Regions from separate parts of the Bacillus paramycoides genome, predicted to be linked through region 1. Evidence: a T-box and tRNA genes for the amino acid it is inferred to sense, from the RefSeq annotation. Region 1 holds a T-box; the other holds one or more tRNA genes.
What was found. The T-box of region 1 lies ahead of proS (proline--tRNA ligase). A T-box ahead of a tRNA ligase gene usually reads a tRNA of that ligase, here a tRNA-Pro.

Region 1 (10,574 bases):
TGAATACCTTGGTCTGAATGTAGAAGCGCTTCAGAATGGATGCTTTCTCCTAATCTCTCTTTCAAGTTATTTAATGTTTGATAGACGATATCCATTTGTAAAGAAGAGGAGACATGATAGGCTAAAATTTCTCGTGTTGTGCTGTCTTTTACACATGATAAATAAGCCTTCTTTCCTTTTCCATAAAATAAATAGGTAATATCCGTTAACATACTTTTTTCAGGCTCTTCTTGATTGAATTGGCGTTTTAAAAGGTTCGGACATGTTTTATGTTCTTGTGTCGCCTTTGCGATGTGTTTATAAGGATTCGCTCGGCGAATCTTTGTCACAAGATTATATTTACGCATAATACGGTAAATACGTTTGAGGTTCATACAAATTCCTTTTGTCTTTTCCAACACCATTTTGATAGAACGACCACCACATGTTTTCCTTTTTCGATTGAAAATTTCTTGGATCCATTCATAATCTGTTTCATCATTGCGTTCTTTTTCTAGATGTTTCTCTGTCTGATGAAGCCACGCATAGTATCCACTCCGACTTACCCCAGCCAGTGTGCAAAGATAACGCACCATACGTGGGAATTGGAATCGACGTATGGTTTGTTCAATCAGTGTGTATGTTTCTCGTGGTGTTAACGCTTCTTCTGTAACGCCTGCCTTTCGAGTTCTTCTAACTTTTTTAGGAATGTCAATTCCGCTTCTAAGAACGCAATACGCGCTTCCGCTTTCTTTAATTTTTCATCGGAAGAGAGAGGTTTTTCCGAAGGACGTCCCGTGCTTCCTTTCCCGCGGCGTTCTGTATAAAATCCTTCTTCACCAAATTGTTCAAAGGTTCTTCGCCAACGTTTCAAGCATTGTTTTGGTTTCTCCTCACCAATCACAGCTAAGTCAAACCCATTCTCTAAAAAGATTTGGCTAGGACCTTTTCCTTGTTGATTTTCTTTTACCGCTCTTACTTTGAAATCTGGACAATAGCTAATCGAACGTTCCGACGCTTTTACTACATTTTTATTTTTTTCCAGCTGCTTCATTTGAATCTCATTAAAAATAATTTTACTCATTCTCCGTACCTCATTTCTATCGTTGGTTCCATTATAACGAGGTTTTTTGATAAAAATACACAAAAACCCCGAATCATGGGGCTTTTTTTAAGTGTCCATGATTCGGGGTACAGTTCATATGTGAAGAGGATCTTTTTCTTATAGTGTTTTAGTTTTTGGACTAGGTGGTGTAACGGATGTGGGATTTTCCGGAACTCTAGTTAGTAAGAATCCCCCGATAATGAACAGTACAATAATACTAAGGACACCAGCGTTTGTTTTTCCTGTTAATTGAGTTGTAACACCGACTAATACTGGACCCATAATCGCTGCGAACTTGCCAAATACATTATAAAATCCGAAGAATTCATTTGCCGATTCTTTAGGTACTAGTTTAGCAAAATAGGAGCGACTAAGTGCTTGAATCCCGCCCTGAGAAGTGGCAACTAACATTGCTAAAATCCAGAAATCGAGTGTCGTTTTTAAGAAATAAGCATATGTGCAGATAATGATATAAATAATAATACCGACATATAGCATCTTTTTACCTGTAAATGTTTCTGATAATTTTCCGTATAATAAAGCGAATGGACAAGCTACAATTTGTGTGACGAATAAGATGATTAATAGATTCGTTGCACTAATACCAAGATCTGTTCCGTAAGCAGTGGACATAGTAATAATTGTATCGACCCCATCAATATAGAAAAAGTAAGCGATTAGGAACATGAATACAGTTTTATATTCTTTAATATTTTTAAAAGTATCAGCAAGGCGTTTGAAGCTCATTGTAATTGGTCTAGGGTGACGTTCAATATAGTGTGTTTGCTCTACGTTTTTTAGCATTGGGATTGTAAATAACCCCCACCAAAGAGCTGTTATCGCAAATGAAATTTGACTAGCAATACCAACAGATAAAGGGATAGTTCCTTTTTGAGCAAGAATAATAAGGGCGATACAACCGATGAAAGGAATAGTACTCCCAATATAGCCTAATGCGAAACCTCGCGTAGAAATTCGATCCATTCTATCTTCAGAAGTGACATCTACTAAAAATGCATCATAAAAAATGTTTGCTCCAGCAAAACCGACTAATGCGAGCATATAGCATCCTAGTAATAAGTACCACTGAGATGTTGGGACGACTGCTAGCATACTTGTAAATACGATACCAAGTCCAAAGAAGAATGTGAAAAATCGTTTTTTAAATCCTTTATAATCAGCAACTGTGCCGAGAATAGGGGCAAGTATAGAAATTAAAAGTGTAGCGAACGAGTTTGCATATCCCCAATATGCTGTTGAAGTTGCACCAGAAAGCCCAGCTTCTTTTGCAGCTGCCTTAAAGTAAATTGGGAATAATGCAGTTGTAATGATGAGCGAATATACGGAGTTCGCCCAATCGTATAATATCCAGCTTTTTTCTTGTCTGGACATTTTTTTCATATAGTGTTCCCCCTTAAATTTGTTCTACTAACAGTGTACAAAAATAAAAATTATAAAAAGAGAAACAGTGATGATTTTTACATAACTTTTACATATATACACAGTTCTTTACAATTGGAGTAAATCCTCTACAATGGACCCGTCTGTTTCACCTAAGTGTAAACCGAGTAGTCTAGCGATAGTTGGACCTTCATCAATAAGTCTCATATACGGAATGGTAACGCCGTTTTTTATACCTTTCCCAGCAGCGATAAAAATTGTTTCATAGTTAGGTTTTGTTGGAGAGTATCCATGCGTACCAAATGTATATTTTTTACTAGGCGTAACGTCTTGTTCAGTAATCTCTTTTATAAAATCTCCTATATAGTTTTCAGTGAAATAATACCCTTCTCGCGCTTCTAACATAAATAAACAATTACCATCGGCACCGCAGTCTTTTGCAGCTTCATCATGAAGTATAAATTCAATTCCATTTTGTTTATTTTGAAGTAGTTCTTCGAGGAGTAGTTGTACGTCTCGAATTGTATCGGTATCGTTCTTATCTTTCACATATACATAAGCAGATCCGTCACAACTTTGACAATAGGCCTTCCAGTCTATTAATTTTCCTTTTGAATTTATAGATAGTAGCCCGTTTTGATGAAATAGTACATTTAATTGAATGGCTTTGCTTTCACTTAAAGCGCTATGGTCACCAAGAGCGATAATTGTACTCTCTTCGTATAGGTCACTATCTTTTAAAGCTTGAATAATTTTTCCTACCCGTTCATCGTGTCTATGAATTGCAGCTATTGTTTCTTTTGATTCAAAGCCGTGATAGTGTCTTTGAGTGTCTAAATCGGTGAAATGTACAAACATGACATTTGGCTTCTTCGTCTGGATTGTATGCAAAGCAGCAGCAAGTACGAAATCATCGAGTTCAGGTTGTGACAAACCATTTCGTATATGGCCGAAGCGAAGATTTAAATCTAATTGATATAGCGGACTACCGCTAAATAATGAAACTAAAACTTGATTTTGCCACGGTCTATTTGGAAAGATTTCTGGTAAATTGTAATCAATATTTGCTCTTCCAGTAACAGGCCATAGAAGGGCAGCTGTCGTTAAATTTGCTTTACGTGCTTCATCGTATAGCGTTGTTCCCTTAATGGATTTTCGGTACCAATGCCAATCGGGTGACTCGCGTCCAGGTTGAAGTAACGTATTGCTAACTACGCCATGTTTATTAGGATAGTTTCCAGTAACGATTGTTGAGTGACTTGGGTATGTTACAGAAGGATAAATAGGTTCCACTTTTTTCGCCAGTGCGCCCTTGTTTATTAATGTTTGGAAATTAGGAAGTTTTTGTAATATAGGAAAATCTAAAGCTGATAAGCAATCGAAAGACAAAATAATGACATGGTTTGTTAATGCTTTATCCATAAAGTTCCCTCCTGATTATATAAAACCTATTCTTATATATTACTATTAATACCTAGTAATAAAAATATAATTTTAAGTTGGAAATTTATTATTTATTTTCAGAAAAATTAAACATATAATTAAGTATAAGGGAATGAATGGAAGGAGGGAATACTATGGATTGGCTAGATGGATTTGGTATCTTTTACATCATTGGCGGAATTACGATTATCCTTGTATTTGCTATTTCGTATTTATTAAAGAAACAGTTTCCAGACAAGCAGTTTGATATTATATTTGCACTTAGTTTAATACTTCTTTGCCTAGCATCCTTTCCGGTTTCAATGATGGTGATTGGTGGATGGGAAGGAATGGGATATGGATTTATTGGTTTCTTCGTTCTCCTTGGTACACTTATCGGTATGATTGCACATCAACTTTTAAAAATCACGAGAAAAAGCTACATATAAAACTGCAAAAAACGAAAAAAATATATAAAAATGAGAAAATTAGCTATTGTTTTAAAAAAGAATTTGTATTATGATAATCAACAAATTTATTTCGTTATAACGATGAAAAAGGACTAGTACATGTTCAACCTTTTTAGCAGAGAGAGAATCCACCCGGCTGAAAGATTCTTAAAAAGGAGATATGGAACCTACCTTTGCGTTCTGCATATGCAGCGGGAATTTCCCGTTATCAAAAAGAGAGCATGCGCAATTTTTGTGCATGAATCAGGGTGGTAACGCCGGCAAAGCTCGGTCCCTATTTAGGGATGCGGGCTTTTTTGTATTTTCTAGAAGGAGGAAGACTTACTATGGCAAAAGAGCAAGTACAAGCGATTACGAAGATGGAAGAGGACTTTGCACAGTGGTACACAGATATTGTAAAAAAAGCAGAACTTGTTGATTATTCAAGTGTAAAAGGATGTATGATTCTACGCCCGTATGGTTATGCCTTATGGGAAAATATGCAGAAAGTGATGGATGAGAAGTTAAAAGCAACTGGTCATGAAAATGTGTATATGCCAATGTTTATCCCAGAGAGTTTATTGCAAAAGGAGAAGGATCATGTAGAAGGATTCGCTCCTGAAGTAGCATGGGTGACACATGGCGGGGATGAAAAGTTAGCGGAGAGGCTTTGTATACGCCCTACATCTGAAACTTTATTCTGTGAGCATTTTTCAAAAATTGTGCAATCCTATAATGATTTGCCAAAGTTATATAATCAGTGGTGTTCAGTAGTTCGTTGGGAAAAGACAACGAGACCATTCCTTCGTACAACGGAATTCTTATGGCAAGAGGGTCATACAATTCATGAAACGGCAGAAGAATCGCAAGCTGAAACATTAAATATTTTAAATCTATATGCTTCTTTCTGTGAAGATTACTTAGCGATACCGGTAATTAAAGGACAAAAAACAGAAAAAGAAAAATTTGCGGGGGCAAAGGCAACTTATACAATTGAAAGCTTAATGCATGATGGAAAAGCACTTCAAACAGGAACATCTCATAACTTTGGAACGAATTTCTCTGAAGCATTTGATATTAAATTTTTAGATCGTAACGGTAAGTGGCAATATGTACACCAAACATCTTGGGGAGTATCAACAAGAATGATAGGTGGACTTATTATGGTTCATAGTGATAATAATGGGCTTGTAATGCCTCCTAAAGTCGCACCGGTGCAAGTTGTTATTGTACCAATTGCTCAGCATAAAGAAGGAGTTTTATCGAAAGCAACAGAGTTACAAGGACATATTCAAAAGGTTGCACGCGTAAAAATAGATGCTAGTAATAAAACACCGGGCTGGAAATTTAATGAGTATGAAATGAAGGGCATTCCAATTCGGTTAGAAGTTGGTCCTAAAGATATTGAAAAGAATCAAGTTGTACTTGTAAGAAGAGATACGAAAGAAAAAGAATTTATATCAATGGATCAATTAGAAGAACGTATTCCAGCACTACTTGAGGAAATTCATGACTCTTTATTTAATAAGGCAAAAGTATTCCGCGATGAGAATACGTATAGTGCGGCGAATTTCGAAGAGATGAAAAAAGTAGCTGATGAAAAACAAGGATTTATTAAGGCAATGTGGTGCGGAGAATTAGCTTGTGAAGAGAAACTAAAAGAAGAAGTTGGAGTATCTTCTCGATGTATGCCTTTTGAGCAAGAGCGTTTGGCTGACGAATGTATTTGTTGTGGTAAAGAAGCTAAACAAATGGTGTATTGGGGAAAAGCGTATTAATACTCTTTCTGATAGGTGATAAAAAGGACTTTGGGCTGCATAATAAAATGCAATCCAAAGTCCTTTTTAATTTTTACGGCGAATAAATAGTAACATACCGATTAGGAATGTTGAAAGTCCCATTAAAATAGATGCAGGATAATGTGTTGCTGTATTAGGTAACTTATCGCCTTGTTTTTTCGCATTATCTTTTACATTACCACCTTGGGAACCGTTGCCTCCTTGAGAACTACTATCGCCTTTAACACCGTTGTCACCTTGAGAGCCACTGCCATCAGAACCGTTACCACCAGAACTGTTGCCGCCCGAGCCATTGCCACCAGAACCGCTGCCACCAGAACCGTTACCACCAGAACCGTTGTCGCCAGAACCATTGCCACCAGAGCCATTGCCGCCAGAACCGTTGCCACCAGAGCCGTTACCGCCTTGACCACTGCCATCAGAGCCATTGCCGCCAGAACCGTTGCCACCAGAACCGTTACCACCAGAACCATTGCCATCAGAACCGTTACCACCAGAACCATTGCCATCAGAACCGTTACCACCAGAACCATTGCCATCAGAACCGTTACCACCGGAACTGTTGCCACCAGAGCCATTACCACCAGAACCATTGCCATCAGAACCGTTACCACCAGAACCATTGCCATCAGAACCGTTACCACCGGAACTGTTGCCACCAGAGCCATTACCACCAGAGCCATTGCCACCAGAGCCATTGCCACCAGAACCGTTACCACCGGAACCGTTGTCACCAGAACCACTGCCACCAGAGCCATTGCCGCCAGAACCACCATCGTCCTGAGAACCATTGTTTCCTGGTGGTTTATTATTATCTTTTGAGTTATCTTCTGCTAAATGATCGTTATTTTGTACAATTGCGTTTGTTGCTGGAGAGAAGTTTTCCGTTGCTGCATTACCGATATTTAAACCACTAAAAAAAGATAAAGAGAGTGTTGATGCTAAAATGAAGATTTTCGTCATTGTTTTCCTCCTAAGAAATTAATATTCCATCTAAAATACATCCCTTTGTAATATTTCTTAGGAAAAAGAGTTTTATGCAAAAAAAACTATATATAGAAAAAGGTGGTGTATTTCTGAAGAGAGAAAAGAGTTAGTGTAAATTCTTTATAATAGTAGAGTGGTGAGAATTTTACACTCATTACAGTAGAGGAAGTGACAGCAGATGAAAGAATATATTGCATTTGATATTGGTGGTACGCAAATTAAATATGGGATTGTTTCAGAAACAGGGACGGTATTAAAGCATAAAACAGTTTCAACAGAAATTCATTTGGGTGGGGAACAAATCATTCAAAAACTTATTCTTCTATCCAAACAATTACTGAATGAACATACGATTTCGGGAATTGGTATTAGTACTGCGGGAATTGTTAATATTTATAAAGGAGTTGTAACGGGAGGGGTGGAGCATATTCCGAACTACGCGACTATTCCTATTATTGATAGATTGCAAGAAGTATTACAAGTTCCTGTGTCCGTTGAGAATGATGTGAATTGTGCAGCTTTGGGAGAGAAATGGAAAGGTATTGGAAACCGAAAAAGAAACTTTATTATGCTCACCCTTGGAACTGGTATTGGAGGAGCAATTTTTATAGATGGAGAGTTATATAGAGGGCATTCGTTTAGTGCTGGTGAATGGGGAAATATGTTAATAGAAGGAAAGCCGTTTGAAGAGGTCGCTTCCATTTCAGGGTTAATTCGTCTTATGCGAAAATATAAAGGTGAAAGCGATTGGAATGGAAAAAAGATTTTTGAACTGTATGATAAAGGTGATAGGGAAGTTACGCAAGCAATTGAGGTTTTCTTTAAGCAATTAGCGATTGGAATTAGTAACCTTGCTTATATTTTTAATCCAGAAATGATTGTTATAGGTGGAGGAATTACTGATAGAGGAAATCATTTCTTAAAAGAAGTAAAAGAAGAGGTAGAAAAATATTTAAACAAAGAGATTTATAGTAATTGTGAGATTGAGCTTGCACAAAACGGTAATTGCGCAGGAATGATTGGTGCCATTTACCACTTCTTACATCATCATAAGTAAATTATATGAATGTTTTCATATAACTGAGAATTTATCCTTTTTATCACTAGGTAAATAATGCTACAATATAAGGGAAGAATACAATATTTTCCGCCTTGGAAAATGCTTTGTAGAAAGGAAGAAACTTCATGCCTATTATTTTAGAAAAAGGTCAAAAGATCGATTTAACGAAAGGACAACCAAAAGTAGCAAAACTACAGGTTGGCTTAGGCTGGGATCCAATTGGGCAATCAGGTGGGTTTCTGTCTTCATTATTTGGAAGTAAACCAAATGTAGATTGTGATGCATCTGTTGTTATGTTAGAAGGGGATCGTTTTTTAAACAAAAACGATTTAGTTTACTTCGGAAACAAGCTTTCTACTTGTGGTAGTATGATTCATTCAGGAGACAATTTAACAGGTGAAGGCGCTGGTGATGACGAAACAATTTTCGTAGAATTACATAAAGTTCCGAGCCGTATTAATCGTTTAGTATTCGTTGTAAATATTTATGACTGTGTAAATCGTCGTCAAGATTTCGGGATGATTCGTAATGCATATATTCGTATTCAAAACCCGCAAACTGGTGAAGAATTAGCACGCTATAATTTATCGGATAATTATGCTGGCAAAACGACTCTAATTGCAGGTGAAATGTATCGCCACGGAAGTGAATGGAAGTTTTCAGCTGTTGGAGAAGGTACACAAGATAAAAACTTAAGTGAGATTGTATCACGTTATCAATAAAATAAACCGAGGAGGAATCGTGTATGGCATCAATTTCATTGAAAAAAGGACAAAAGGTAGACTTAACAAAAACGAATCCAGGTCTTTCAAAAGTTCTTGTAGGACTTGGTTGGGATACGAATCGTTATGACGGACAAAACGATTTCGATTTAGATGTTAGTATTTTCTTAGTAGGTGCTAACGGTAAAGTTTCAGGTGCAGAGGATTTCGTCTTCTATAATAACCCAAAAGGTGCGAATGGTGCTGTAGAGCATTTAGGAGATAACCGAACTGGTGAAGGTGAAGGCGATGACGAATCGATTAAAGTAGATTTAAAAAATGTACCTGCACATATCGAACGTATTTGTTTCACTATCACAATTTACGATGGAGAAGGTCGTAGCCAAAACTTCGGACAAGTTTCTAACTCTTTCGTACGTATTTTAGATGAAGAAAAGAATGCAGAGTTAATTCGTTACGACTTAGGAGAAGATTTCTCTATTGAAACAGCTGTTGTAGTAGGTGAATTATACCGTCATGCAGGTGACTGGAAGTTCAATGCAATCGGAAGTGGATTCCAAGGTGGATTAGCGTCTCTATGTAATAACTTTGGTTTAGATGTAGAGTAATAGATTAATAAATCCATCAGTGAAACGTATGTTTACTGATGGATTTATTTTTAAAAATTAAATTATAGAGGTGAATATAAATGGTTATTCAATTGCAAAAAGGACAGAAGATTGATTTAGGCAAAACAAGCCCAGGCTTAACAAAAGCAGTAATTGGTCTTGGATGGGATATTAAATCTTACGACGGTGGATCAGATTTCGATTTAGATGCATCTGCCTTTTTATTAGATGCGAACGGAAAATGTACGAAGGAAACTGATTTTATCTTCTATAATAATTTACAGTCTCCTTGTGGATCTGTTCTACATACAGGAGATAACCGCACAGGTGAAGGTGAAGGTGACGATGAGCAACTTGTTGTGGACTTAAAGAAAGTTCCAGCAGATGTGCACAAAATTGCTATTACAGTTACAATTTATGATGCAGAAGGCCGTAGTCAAAACTTTGGACAAGTAGGAAATGCGTTCGTTCGTTTAGCGAATGAAGAAACGAATGAAGAAGTTCTTCGTTTTGATTTAGGGGAAGATTTCTCCATCGAAACAGCAGTTGTCTTTTGTGAATTATACCGTCATAATGGACAGTGGAAGTTTAATGCAGTAGGAAGTGGATTCCAAGGTGGTTTAGGTGCGCTTGTAAGAGCGTATGGCTTGGATGCATAGAAAGGAAACGACATTCGTTTCCTTTTTTTGACCTTTCTATAAATCTAGCAAAGAATAGGGGATATAGGTAAGATGAGTATTTTGCAAGGAATCCTTGATACGTATGCTCAGTTTTTTGACTTGGACATGTGGATTAAAGTGTTGCAGGATCCAGTATCTTGGGGATTAATTGGTACACTTGTTGTACTTGAAGGGTTGTTATCTGCTGATAACGCACTTGTATTAGCAGTAATGGTAAAACACCTTCCGGAAGAGAAACGTAAAAAAGCATTATTCTATGGACTTATTGGTGCTTATGTATTCCGCTTTATTGCAATTGGAATCGGAATGTTCTTAATTAAATTATGGTGGGTAAAACTTCTTGGTGCACTTTACCTTGCTTG
Region 2 (10,574 bases), 1.0 Mb from region 1:
GAAATTATAGTACCTGTGAAGATGCAGGTTACCCGCGACAGGACGGAAAGACCCCGTGGAGCTTTACTGTAGCCTGATATTGAATTTTGGTACAGTTTGTACAGGATAGGCGGGAGCCTTTGAAACCGGAGCGCTAGCTTCGGTGGAGGCGCTGGTGGGATACCGCCCTGACTGTATTGAAATTCTAACCTACGGGTCTTATCGACCCGGGAGACAGTGTCAGGTGGGCAGTTTGACTGGGGCGGTCGCCTCCTAAAGTGTAACGGAGGCGCCCAAAGGTTCCCTCAGAATGGTTGGAAATCATTCGTAGAGTGCAAAGGCATAAGGGAGCTTGACTGCGAGACCTACAAGTCGAGCAGGGACGAAAGTCGGGCTTAGTGATCCGGTGGTTCCGCATGGAAGGGCCATCGCTCAACGGATAAAAGCTACCCCGGGGATAACAGGCTTATCTCCCCCAAGAGTCCACATCGACGGGGAGGTTTGGCACCTCGATGTCGGCTCATCGCATCCTGGGGCTGTAGTCGGTCCCAAGGGTTGGGCTGTTCGCCCATTAAAGCGGTACGCGAGCTGGGTTCAGAACGTCGTGAGACAGTTCGGTCCCTATCCGTCGTGGGCGTAGGAAATTTGAGAGGAGCTGTCCTTAGTACGAGAGGACCGGGATGGACGCACCGCTGGTGTACCAGTTGTTCTGCCAAGGGCATAGCTGGGTAGCTATGTGCGGAAGGGATAAGTGCTGAAAGCATCTAAGCATGAAGCCCCCCTCAAGATGAGATTTCCCATAGCGTAAGCTAGTAAGATCCCTGAAAGATGATCAGGTTGATAGGTTCGAGGTGGAAGCATGGTGACATGTGGAGCTGACGAATACTAATAGATCGAGGACTTAACCATATAATATGTAGCAAATGTTATCTAGTTTTGAAAGAATATAAAAAACTTGTTGACTTTCAAAGTTAAATGAGTTAAAATAATTCTTGTCTTAAATGAATACAGTCTGGTAATGATGGCAGAGAGGTCACACCCGTTCCCATACCGAACACGGAAGTTAAGCTCTCTAGCGCCGATGGTAGTTGGGACCTTGTCCCTGTGAGAGTAGGACGTTGCCAGGCAAATGGAGGATTAGCTCAGCTGGGAGAGCACCTGCCTTACAAGCAGGGGGTCGGCGGTTCGATCCCGTCATCCTCCACCATTTAGCCGACTTAGCTCAATTGGTAGAGCAACTGACTTGTAATCAGTAGGTTGGGGGTTCAAGTCCTCTAGTCGGCACCAGAAATCATGGCGGTTGTGGCGAAGTGGTTAACGCACCGGATTGTGGCTCCGGCATTCGTGGGTTCGATTCCCATCAGTCGCCCCATTTTTCTTAAATAAATTAATATGCGGGTGTGGCGGAATTGGCAGACGCACCAGACTTAGGATCTGGCGCCTTTGGCGTGGGGGTTCGACTCCCTTCACCCGCACTTTTAATTAAATAACTCATACATGTCTTGCGGAAGTAGTTCAGTGGTAGAATACAACCTTGCCAAGGTTGGGGTCGCGGGTTCGAATCCCGTCTTCCGCTCCAATTTTCAATATGACATGCCGGGGTGGCGGAACAGGCAGACGCACAGGACTTAAAATCCTGCGGTGGGTGACCACCGTGCGGGTTCGACCCCCGCCCTCGGCACCATATGCGCCCGTAGCTCAATTGGATAGAGCGTTTGACTACGGATCAAGAGGTTAGGGGTTCGACTCCTCTCGGGCGCGCTTTTATTAACGGGAAGTGGCTCAGCTTGGTAGAGCACCTGGTTTGGGACCAGGGGGTCGCAGGTTCAAATCCTGTCTTCCCGATATTCCCAAAAACATGGGGCCTTAGCTCAGCTGGGAGAGCGCCTGCCTTGCACGCAGGAGGTCAGCGGTTCGATCCCGCTAGGCTCCACTTATTTCAATATCACTTATGGCGGTGTAGCTCAGCTGGCTAGAGCGTACGGTTCATACCCGTGAGGTCGGGGGTTCGATCCCCTCCGCCGCTACCATAAAGGACCTTTAGCTCAGCTGGTTAGAGCAGACGGCTCATAACCGTCCGGTCGTAGGTTCGAGTCCTACAAGGTCCACCATTGAAGGTTTATATCTCGGAGGTATACCCAAGTTCGGCTGAAGGGATCGGTCTTGAAAACCGACAGGCGGCGAGAGTCGCGCGGGGGTTCGAATCCCTCTACCTCCTCCATTTTTTCTAAAGTAAATATTTTATCATCGCGGGGTGGAGCAGCACGGTAGCTCGTCGGGCTCATAACCCGAAGGTCGCAGGTTCAAATCCTGTCCCCGCAACCAAATGGTCCCGTGGTGTAGTGGTTAACATGCCTGCCTGTCACGCAGGAGATCGCCGGTTCGACCCCGGTCGGGACCGCCATTTTTACATAAAGGCTCGGTAGCTCAGTCGGTAGAGCAGAGGACTGAAAATCCTCGTGTCGGCGGTTCGATTCCGTCCCGAGCCACCATTTTGAAGTCGCAAGCCGACTTAGCTCAATTGGTAGAGCAACTGACTTGTAATCAGTAGGTTGGGGGTTCAAGTCCTCTAGTCGGCACCACTTTCAAAATGAGCCATTAGCTCAGTTGGTAGAGCATCTGACTTTTAATCAGAGGGTCGAAGGTTCGAGTCCTTCATGGCTCACCATTTACAATTTAATGCGGGTGTAGTTTAGTGGTAAAACAAGAGCCTTCCAAGCTCTGGTCGAGAGTTCGATTCTCTTCACCCGCTTTTCAATTATGGGCCTATAGCTCAGCTGGTTAGAGCGCACGCCTGATAAGCGTGAGGTCGATGGTTCGAGTCCATTTAGGCCCACCATAATTGTTCCGCAGTAGCTCAGTGGTAGAGCTATCGGCTGTTAACCGATCGGTCGTAGGTTCGAGTCCTACCTGCGGAGCCATATTTATAGAGAAGTACCCAAGTGGCTCAAGGGGCTCCCCTGCTAAGGGAGTAGATCGCGAACGCGGTGCGAGGGTTCGAATCCCTTCTTCTCTGCCAGTAATTGGCCCGTTGGTCAAGTGGTTAAGACACCGCCCTTTCACGGCGGTAACACGGGTTCGAATCCCGTACGGGTCATACTAAAAGAGATAGCATAATCTGCTATCTCTTTTTTGTTGTGTAAAAGTGGACTTTGAATAGTCTGCTTTTTTTTATAGATTTCTTGTATACTTTTTTCTATTTAGATCGTCTAACTAATAGAAAGGAGAGAGTAAGGAAAGAAAGCAAAACCAAGTGAGCAAGATGTAAAAGTTATTGAAATAGTGGTAACGGGAAGTGCCGAGGATTTACAAAAATTAAACAGTCAACATTATGTAAAAGCTGCTGTATTAGGTGCTACTGCGGAAAATAAATAAAGAAGCTGCCTCTAATAGGTGATCTATTGGAGGCAGCTTTTTTATCCGACATTAACGGGCAGTAAAATTCCCACTGATTATAGGTTCACTTTATGTTGTCATTATTGTCGGGTTTTGTCGGTAAGTCGATATTCCTTGTCGAATCGACGATATAATTTGAGTTACGGTCGATATATTCCCAAAATTGTTGATATATTTAAATAATCGTCGATATAATTTCACTTACCGACAAAAACATAAGAAAAACCCTTTCACAATCTGAAGAAAACGCCTCCATTGAGATTGATTTCATACTTGATTTAATAACTTTACACTCTATGTGAAAAAGTTCACAAATAGGTCATAATTTGTGAAGAAATTCACAATAATACGTGCTACAATATGAATGTAAAGAAGTTAAACAACATTAAATTAGTATTTTAATTAATTACTTAAACAATCATAAAAAAATATATGTGAACAATAGAGAGGGGAAATTACCATGAAAAAAGGTATCAATCGTGTAGTATTAGTAGGAACAGGAGCTGTAGGTTGTAGTTACGCTTACTCAATGATTAACCAAGGTGTAGCTGAAGAATTCGTATTAGTAGATGTTAATGAAGCAAAAGCAGAAGGGGAAGCAATGGACTTAAGCCATGCGGTACCATTCTCTCCATCACCAACAAAAGTTTGGAGCGGTAGCTATGCAGATTGTAAAGATGCAGATTTAGTTGTTATCACTGCTGGATTACCACAAAAGCCAGGTGAAACTCGTTTAGACTTAGTTGAGAAAAATACAAAGATCTTTAAACAAATCGTTCGCGGCATTATGGATAGCGGATTCGATGGAATCTTCTTAATCGCAACTAACCCAGTTGATATTTTAACTTACGTAACTTGGAAAGAATCTGGTCTACCAAAAGAGCGCGTAATTGGTTCTGGTACTACTTTAGACTCTGCTCGTTTCCGTTACATGTTAGGTGACTACTTAGATGTAGATCCACGTAATGTTCATGCTTATATTGTTGGTGAGCACGGTGATACTGAACTTCCAGTATGGAGCCACGCTACTATCGGTGTACAAAAACTAGAAACAATTTTAGCTAACAACGAACAGTACAAACAAGAAGACTTAGATAAAATCTTCGAAAATGTACGTGATGCAGCTTACCATATCATCGAACGTAAAGGTGCAACGTACTACGGAATCGGTATGTCACTACTTCGTGTAACTAAAGCAATCTTAAACAACGAGAACAGCGTATTAACTGTATCTGCATACCTTGAAGGTCAATACGGTGAGAAAGATGCTTACGTAGGTGTTCCAGCTGTTATTAACCGCGAAGGTGTACGTGAAATCGTAGAACTTGAGCTAAATGAAGAAGAAAAAGTGAAATTCGCTCATTCTGTAAAAGTATTAAAAGAAACAATGGCACCAGTACTATAATAATTGCTAAATAATCCAGAAGTGGGGACCTACTTCTTACTTCTGGATTTATATATAATTTAATATAAATTCCTTTTCCGGTTTCCCTTGTATATCCCCAATATACCCCTTTTGCTGGATCAGGGTCGTTTATAGAAAAGAGCACTCTACGTAAAGTAGAGTGCTCTTTATTATTATTTTTTAGGCGTTAATCCTAATTTCGTTAAAATATCTGCCAGTGTACCGCCTTTAGATTTTTCAACAGGTGTTTGTGATTTAGATGCATCCGGACCTTTTTTCAAGAAGTTCTTTTCAACGAAGCGAATATCTTTATCACCATTTACATCACCTGCAAGTTTTCGTCAGGTCTTGCATAATAATATTGACCAAGTAGCTTTCAGTATCTAATTTTGTTGTTAGACAGCTTGAAATGAGTTACTCGATGTTTCGGAATCACTGAAATAAGCGAATAAACCACCGAATGTAAGTGATAAGCTGAGCGTTGCCGTGCCAACTCCCATTTCTAATTTTTGTTTTACTGGCATAAGAACCCACCTTAATTTAATTTTTTATCGAATTTTCGTTTTGGATATAGATAGAGTAAACACAGTATTTTAGTATAAGTTATATTTACGAAAATTTAATATTCTTTATTGAGAACAAAAATGTCTACTTATGAATTTCGTATTTCAATAAAATTATGACAAAAAATATTGAGAAACATTTTTTATGACAGATTATTTTTCTATGATTTCAAGTGGAAAATAACGTGAAAAAGAGGATAAAGCTAATAAAATAGAGGTTGAGAAATAAATAGTAAGGTGAAGGACTAATAAAAAACGAAGCGCTTTCAATGAATATTCGTCAAAATTCGATATTTTATATGGAAATGTGAAAAAAAACCAACATTTTTAAGAAAAAAACGTATATTTTTTATAAATTAACAAGGATATTTCAGTTTTTCGCAGAATTGGTAAAGTATAAAAAATTCTGTCATCTTAGTGAGGTGAGCATATTGAGTGTAATAAATTGTGAAGAAGTGAAACGAGATGAGTTTCATACAGAAAAGTACTATGAAAGTTATAACATCTTTGGCGCACATGTTGTGACGGAAGATGAGATGCGAGGTGTACGATTTACAGTATGGGCTCCTCATGCGAAAGCAATGAGTGTTGTTGGAGATTTTAATGAATGGGATTATGAGCAACATAAGATGCTACAAGTGACAGAAGAAGGAATCTGGTCCTTGTTTATACCGCATATTGAAGAAAGGGAAATATATAAATATGCGATTGAAACGATGGCTGGTGACGTCATTTTTAAGGCAGATCCGTATGCTGTGTATGCAGAAGTAAGACCGAATACGGCATCTGTAGTTTTTGATATAAAGGGATACGAATGGAATGATAAAAACTGGAGTCGTAAGAAAAAGAAAAAATCAGTTTATAAAGAAGCGATGACAGTTTATGAATTACATTTCGGTTCTTGGAAAAAGAAAGAAGACGGAGCACTGTACTCTTACAGGGAAATGGCAGAAGAACTCATTCCTTATGTGGTGGAACATCAATTTACACATATTGAAATTATGCCGCTTGTTGAGCATCCATATGATCGTTCTTGGGGATACCAAGGGACGGGATATTATGCAGCAACGAGTAGATTCGGCACGCCACATGATTTGATGTATTTTGTCGATGAATGTCATAAATATGGAATCGGTGTCATTTTAGATTGGGTGCCGGGGCATTTTTGTAAAGATGCTCACGGTTTATATTTTTTTGATGGGACACCGACTTATGAATATAAAGATAAAGATGTGCAAGAAAATCCAGTATGGGGAACTGTCAATTTTGACTTAGGAAAGAGAGAAGTACGTAATTTCTTAATTTCAAATGCGTTATTTTGGATGAGATATTTCCATATTGATGGTTTCAGGGTGGATGCAGTTGCAAATATGCTGTACTGGAATAAAGAAGGACAGGAGCAAAGTAATGAGCACGCTGTTTCATTTTTACGAGAGTTAAATGAAGCGGTGTTCGCAGAAGATAAAGATTTTCTTATGACAGCAGAAGATTCAACAGCTTGGCCACTTGTAACAGCTCCAACGTATGAAGGTGGGCTTGGATTCAATTACAAATGGAATATGGGCTGGATGAATGATGTACTGAAGTATATGGAGTGTGCGCCTGAGTACAGGAAGTATATTCATGAAAAAATGACGTTTTCTTTAATATACGCTTACTCTGAAAACTTCATATTACCGCTTTCTCATGATGAAGTCGTTCATGGGAAAAAGTCGTTATTAAATAAAATGCCAGGAGAGTACTGGGATAAGTTTGCTCAACTTCGTTTATTATATGGATATTTCTTTACTCACCCAGGAAAGAAATTACTTTTCATGGGAGGAGAATTTGGGCAGTTCGATGAGTGGAAAGACCTTGAAGATTTAGATTGGAATTTACATGATTTTGAAATGCATCGTTATATGCATGATTACTTTAAAGAGCTCATAGCATTGTATAAGCGCTCCAAACCACTTTGGCAACTTGATCATTCACCGGAAGGATTTCAGTGGATAGATGCTAATAATCATGAGCAAAGTATTTTCTCATTTATTCGTCAAGGGGATAAACAAGAAGATGCGTTAGTTGTCGTATGTAATTTTACGAAAGCTACATATGAAAACTATAAAGTAGGTGTACCAGATTTTGAGTATTATAACGAGATTTTAAATAGTGATGCTGAGCAATATGGCGGATCAGGGCAAGTAAATAAGAAACGTCTGAAGGCGATTCAAGAACCGTTTCATAATCAAGCAGCACATGTAGAAATTACAATTCCACCATTTGGCGTATCCATATTACGACCAGTGAAGACGAGAAAGGGGAGCAAAAAACAAGATGGCTCAAAAACAAAAGTGCGTAGCAATGTTACTAGCAGGGGGAAAAGGTAGTCGATTAAGTGCATTAACAAAAAATTTAGCCAAGCCAGCTGTTCCATTTGGTGGTAAATATCGCATTATCGATTTTACGCTAAGTAACTGTGCGAATTCTGGTATTGAAACGGTTGGGATTTTAACGCAATATCAACCACTTGAACTTCATAATTATATCGGAATCGGCAATGCGTGGGATTTAGACCGAGTAAGCGGTGGAGTCACAGTGTTACCTCCTTATGCAGAGTCTTCAGGTGTGAAGTGGTACACAGGTACGGCAAGTGCCATTTATCAAAACTTAAACTATTTAAGTCAGTACGAACCAGAGTACGTTCTTATTTTATCAGGCGACCATATTTATAAAATGGATTACAGTAAAATGCTAGATTACCATATTGAGAAAGAATCGGACGTTTCGATTTCAGTTATTGAAGTACCGTGGGATGAAGCGAGCCGTTTCGGTATTATGAATACGAACGAAGAGATGGAGATTGTTGAATTTGAGGAGAAACCGCAATTTCCAAGAAGTAATCTTGCATCAATGGGAATTTACATTTTTAACTGGGCCATTTTGAAAGAGTATTTAGAAATGGATGCAAGAAATCCTGAATCTAGTAATGATTTCGGAAAAGATGTACTTCCGCTTTTATTAGATGAAGGGAAGAAGTTGATGGCGTATCCGTTTGAAGGATATTGGAAAGATGTTGGAACGGTGAAGAGCTTATGGGAAGCGAATATGGATTTACTGCGTGATGAAACATCACTGAATTTAAACGATCGTAATTGGCGTATTTATTCTGTAAATCCAAACGAACCGCCTCAATATATTGCAGAACAGGCAAAAGTAGAAGAATCACTTATTAACGAAGGATGCGTCATTGAAGGGGACGTGAAGCATTCCGTATTATTCCAAGGGGTGACGGTGGAAGAAGGTAGTATGGTTATTGATTCTGTCGTTATGCCAGGAGCAAAGATTGGAAAAAATGTTGTGATTGAAAGAGCAATTGTTGGATCGGAAATGGTTATTGAAGATGGAACAATTATTCGTCCGGAAAAAAATGTTGACGATGTAGTACTCATTGCTGAAGGGAAATAGAAAAGGGGGATGAAATGAATGGGAGAAAAAATGTTAGGAATTATTAATGCAACGGGAAGTTTTCCTTCCTTAAAGAAAGTAACAGGGCATCGTTCACTAGCGGCGTTACCGTTTGGGGGCCGTTATCGACTCATTGATTTCATGCTTTCAAATATGGTGAATTCTAATATTCATAGTGTAGCGGTTTTTACAAGTCATAAAAACCGTTCGTTAATGGACCATGTTGGTTCAGGAAAACAGTGGGATTTAGATAGAAAAAGAGACGGACTGTTTTTATTCCCGCCAAATTGCCAATGTGACCAAGATGAATTTGGATCTTTTGCGCATTTTAGAAGACATATTGATTATTTTCTAAGAGCTAGAGAAGAATACGTCGTTATTACGAATAGCCATCTCGTAACAGCATTAAATTTCCAGGCGGTGTTAGAGAGACATATACATACGGCAGCTGATATTACTGAAGTTTGCCATGAAGGGGTTTCGCTTCAAACATATGTGTTAAAGAAACAATTATTGTTAGATTTATTTGAGTCATATAAAGATGTGGAGCAATATAGCTTATTCGATGTAGTGAGAGAAAAGCGCGGAAAATCACTGCATATTGCTACGTATGAGCATACAGGATATGTAGCAATTATTGATTCGATTGAAAGTTACTATAAACATAGCTTAGAAATTTTGAAACCTGCTATTTGGAAGCAAGTATTTAAGAAAGAAGCACCGATCTTTACGAAAGTAAAAGATGAACCACCAACTCGTTACTTAAAGGGTGCAGCCGTGAAAAATACAATGATTGCAAACGGCAGTATTATTGAAGGCGAAGTAGAAAATAGTGTTATCTCCCGTTCTGTTAAAATTGGAAAAGGTTCAATTGTTCGTAATAGCATTATTATGCAAAAGAGCCAAATTGGAGATAACTGTATAATAGACGGTGTTATTATTGATAAAGACGTGAAAATTGGTGACGGTGTTGTACTAAAAGGAAACGCTGATGAGCCATACGTTGTAGAAAAAGGAAGCGTTCAAAACAGTACGATTAATAGTTATTCTTAAAAGAATCAGTGGGGGTCTTCCTCCACTGATTAAAGTTTTAATTCAAATGAAAACTCGAAGGGAGGAAGCTGCAAGGGAAGTAGTATAAGCTTTTCGTGCAGTGGGACAACAAGTGAATATTTTATTTGCAGTATCAGAATGTGTACCATTTGTTAAATCGGGAGGCTTAGCTGATGTAGCAGGTGCGCTCCCAAAAGAGCTAAAAAAATTAGGTGTGGACGTTCGCATTATACTCCCAAATTATAGTCTTATTCCGCAAAAATTAAGGGATGGATGTACGCTACATAAAGTAATTAACGTCCCGCTTGGGTGGAGAAATCAATATTGCGGAATTTTAAAAGGTGAGCAAGACGGGATTACGTATTATTTAATAGATAATGAATATTATTTTAAGAGAGATTCTCTATATGGTCATTATGATGATGGAGAGCGTTTTTCTTATTTTTCGAAAGCAGTTTTAGAGTGTATTCCTCATCTTGATTTCGAAGTGGATGTTCTTCATAGTCACGATTGGCATACAGCTATGGTTAATTTTTTACTGCGTGAAAAGTATCAAGATAATCCATTATATGAGCATATTAAAACGGTATATACAATTCATAACTTGCAGTTCCAAGGTGTATTTCCTCCTGAAGTGATGTACGACTTGTTAGAACTTGGTGATGAATATTTCCATAGTGAGCAGTTAGAGTTTTATGGAAATGTGAACTTTATGAAGGGCGGTATTATCG

Region 2: it has a tRNA-Pro gene. The T-box ahead of proS (proline--tRNA ligase) is inferred to sense a tRNA for this amino acid. The anticodon was not compared.

The regions. Positions count from the first base shown of each region.
Region 1 is NZ_CP152427.1:438,930-449,503, forward strand. Features, by position in the region: one part of gene AAG068_RS02305 (IS3 family transposase) at 1-676, opposite strand, end outside; one part of gene AAG068_RS02305 (IS3 family transposase) at 676-1,063, opposite strand; gene AAG068_RS02310 (MFS transporter) at 1,202-2,485, opposite strand; gene AAG068_RS02315 (ectonucleotide pyrophosphatase/phosphodiesterase) at 2,594-3,907, opposite strand; gene AAG068_RS02320 (YesK-like family protein) at 4,063-4,356, shown strand; T-box leader at 4,450-4,656, shown strand; gene proS (proline--tRNA ligase) at 4,704-6,134, shown strand; gene AAG068_RS02330 (LPXTG cell wall anchor domain-containing protein) at 6,201-7,118, opposite strand; gene AAG068_RS02335 (ROK family protein) at 7,321-8,199, shown strand; gene AAG068_RS02340 (TerD family protein) at 8,328-8,924, shown strand; gene AAG068_RS02345 (TerD family protein) at 8,948-9,532, shown strand; gene AAG068_RS02350 (TerD family protein) at 9,613-10,191, shown strand; gene AAG068_RS02355 (TerC family protein) at 10,264-10,574, shown strand, end outside.
Region 2 is NZ_CP152427.1:4,691,907-4,702,480, reverse strand. Features, by position in the region: rRNA gene AAG068_RS24545 (23S ribosomal RNA) at 1-888, shown strand, start outside; rRNA gene rrf (5S ribosomal RNA) at 991-1,106, shown strand; tRNA gene AAG068_RS24535 (tRNA-Val) at 1,111-1,186, shown strand; tRNA gene AAG068_RS24530 (tRNA-Thr) at 1,191-1,266, shown strand; tRNA gene AAG068_RS24525 (tRNA-His) at 1,276-1,351, shown strand; tRNA gene AAG068_RS24520 (tRNA-Leu) at 1,374-1,454, shown strand; tRNA gene AAG068_RS24515 (tRNA-Gly) at 1,484-1,558, shown strand; tRNA gene AAG068_RS24510 (tRNA-Leu) at 1,575-1,663, shown strand; tRNA gene AAG068_RS24505 (tRNA-Arg) at 1,667-1,740, shown strand; tRNA gene AAG068_RS24500 (tRNA-Pro) at 1,751-1,824, shown strand; tRNA gene AAG068_RS24495 (tRNA-Ala) at 1,840-1,912, shown strand; tRNA gene AAG068_RS24490 (tRNA-Met) at 1,933-2,009, shown strand; tRNA gene AAG068_RS24485 (tRNA-Ile) at 2,014-2,090, shown strand; tRNA gene AAG068_RS24480 (tRNA-Ser) at 2,108-2,200, shown strand; tRNA gene AAG068_RS24475 (tRNA-Met) at 2,228-2,304, shown strand; tRNA gene AAG068_RS24470 (tRNA-Asp) at 2,308-2,383, shown strand; tRNA gene AAG068_RS24465 (tRNA-Phe) at 2,396-2,471, shown strand; tRNA gene AAG068_RS24460 (tRNA-Thr) at 2,486-2,561, shown strand; tRNA gene AAG068_RS24455 (tRNA-Lys) at 2,572-2,647, shown strand; tRNA gene AAG068_RS24450 (tRNA-Gly) at 2,661-2,731, shown strand; tRNA gene AAG068_RS24445 (tRNA-Ile) at 2,742-2,818, shown strand; tRNA gene AAG068_RS24440 (tRNA-Asn) at 2,826-2,900, shown strand; tRNA gene AAG068_RS24435 (tRNA-Ser) at 2,908-2,998, shown strand; tRNA gene AAG068_RS24430 (tRNA-Glu) at 3,005-3,076, shown strand; partial or broken gene AAG068_RS24425 (anti sigma factor C-terminal domain-containing protein) at 3,214-3,354, shown strand; gene AAG068_RS24420 (L-lactate dehydrogenase) at 3,836-4,780, shown strand; partial or broken gene AAG068_RS24415 (dockerin type I domain-containing protein) at 4,954-5,156, opposite strand; partial or broken gene AAG068_RS24410 (TasA family protein) at 5,182-5,304, opposite strand; gene glgB (1,4-alpha-glucan branching protein GlgB) at 5,775-7,712, shown strand; gene glgC (glucose-1-phosphate adenylyltransferase) at 7,660-8,790, shown strand; gene glgD (glucose-1-phosphate adenylyltransferase subunit GlgD) at 8,809-9,843, shown strand; gene glgA (glycogen synthase GlgA) at 9,956-10,574, shown strand, end outside.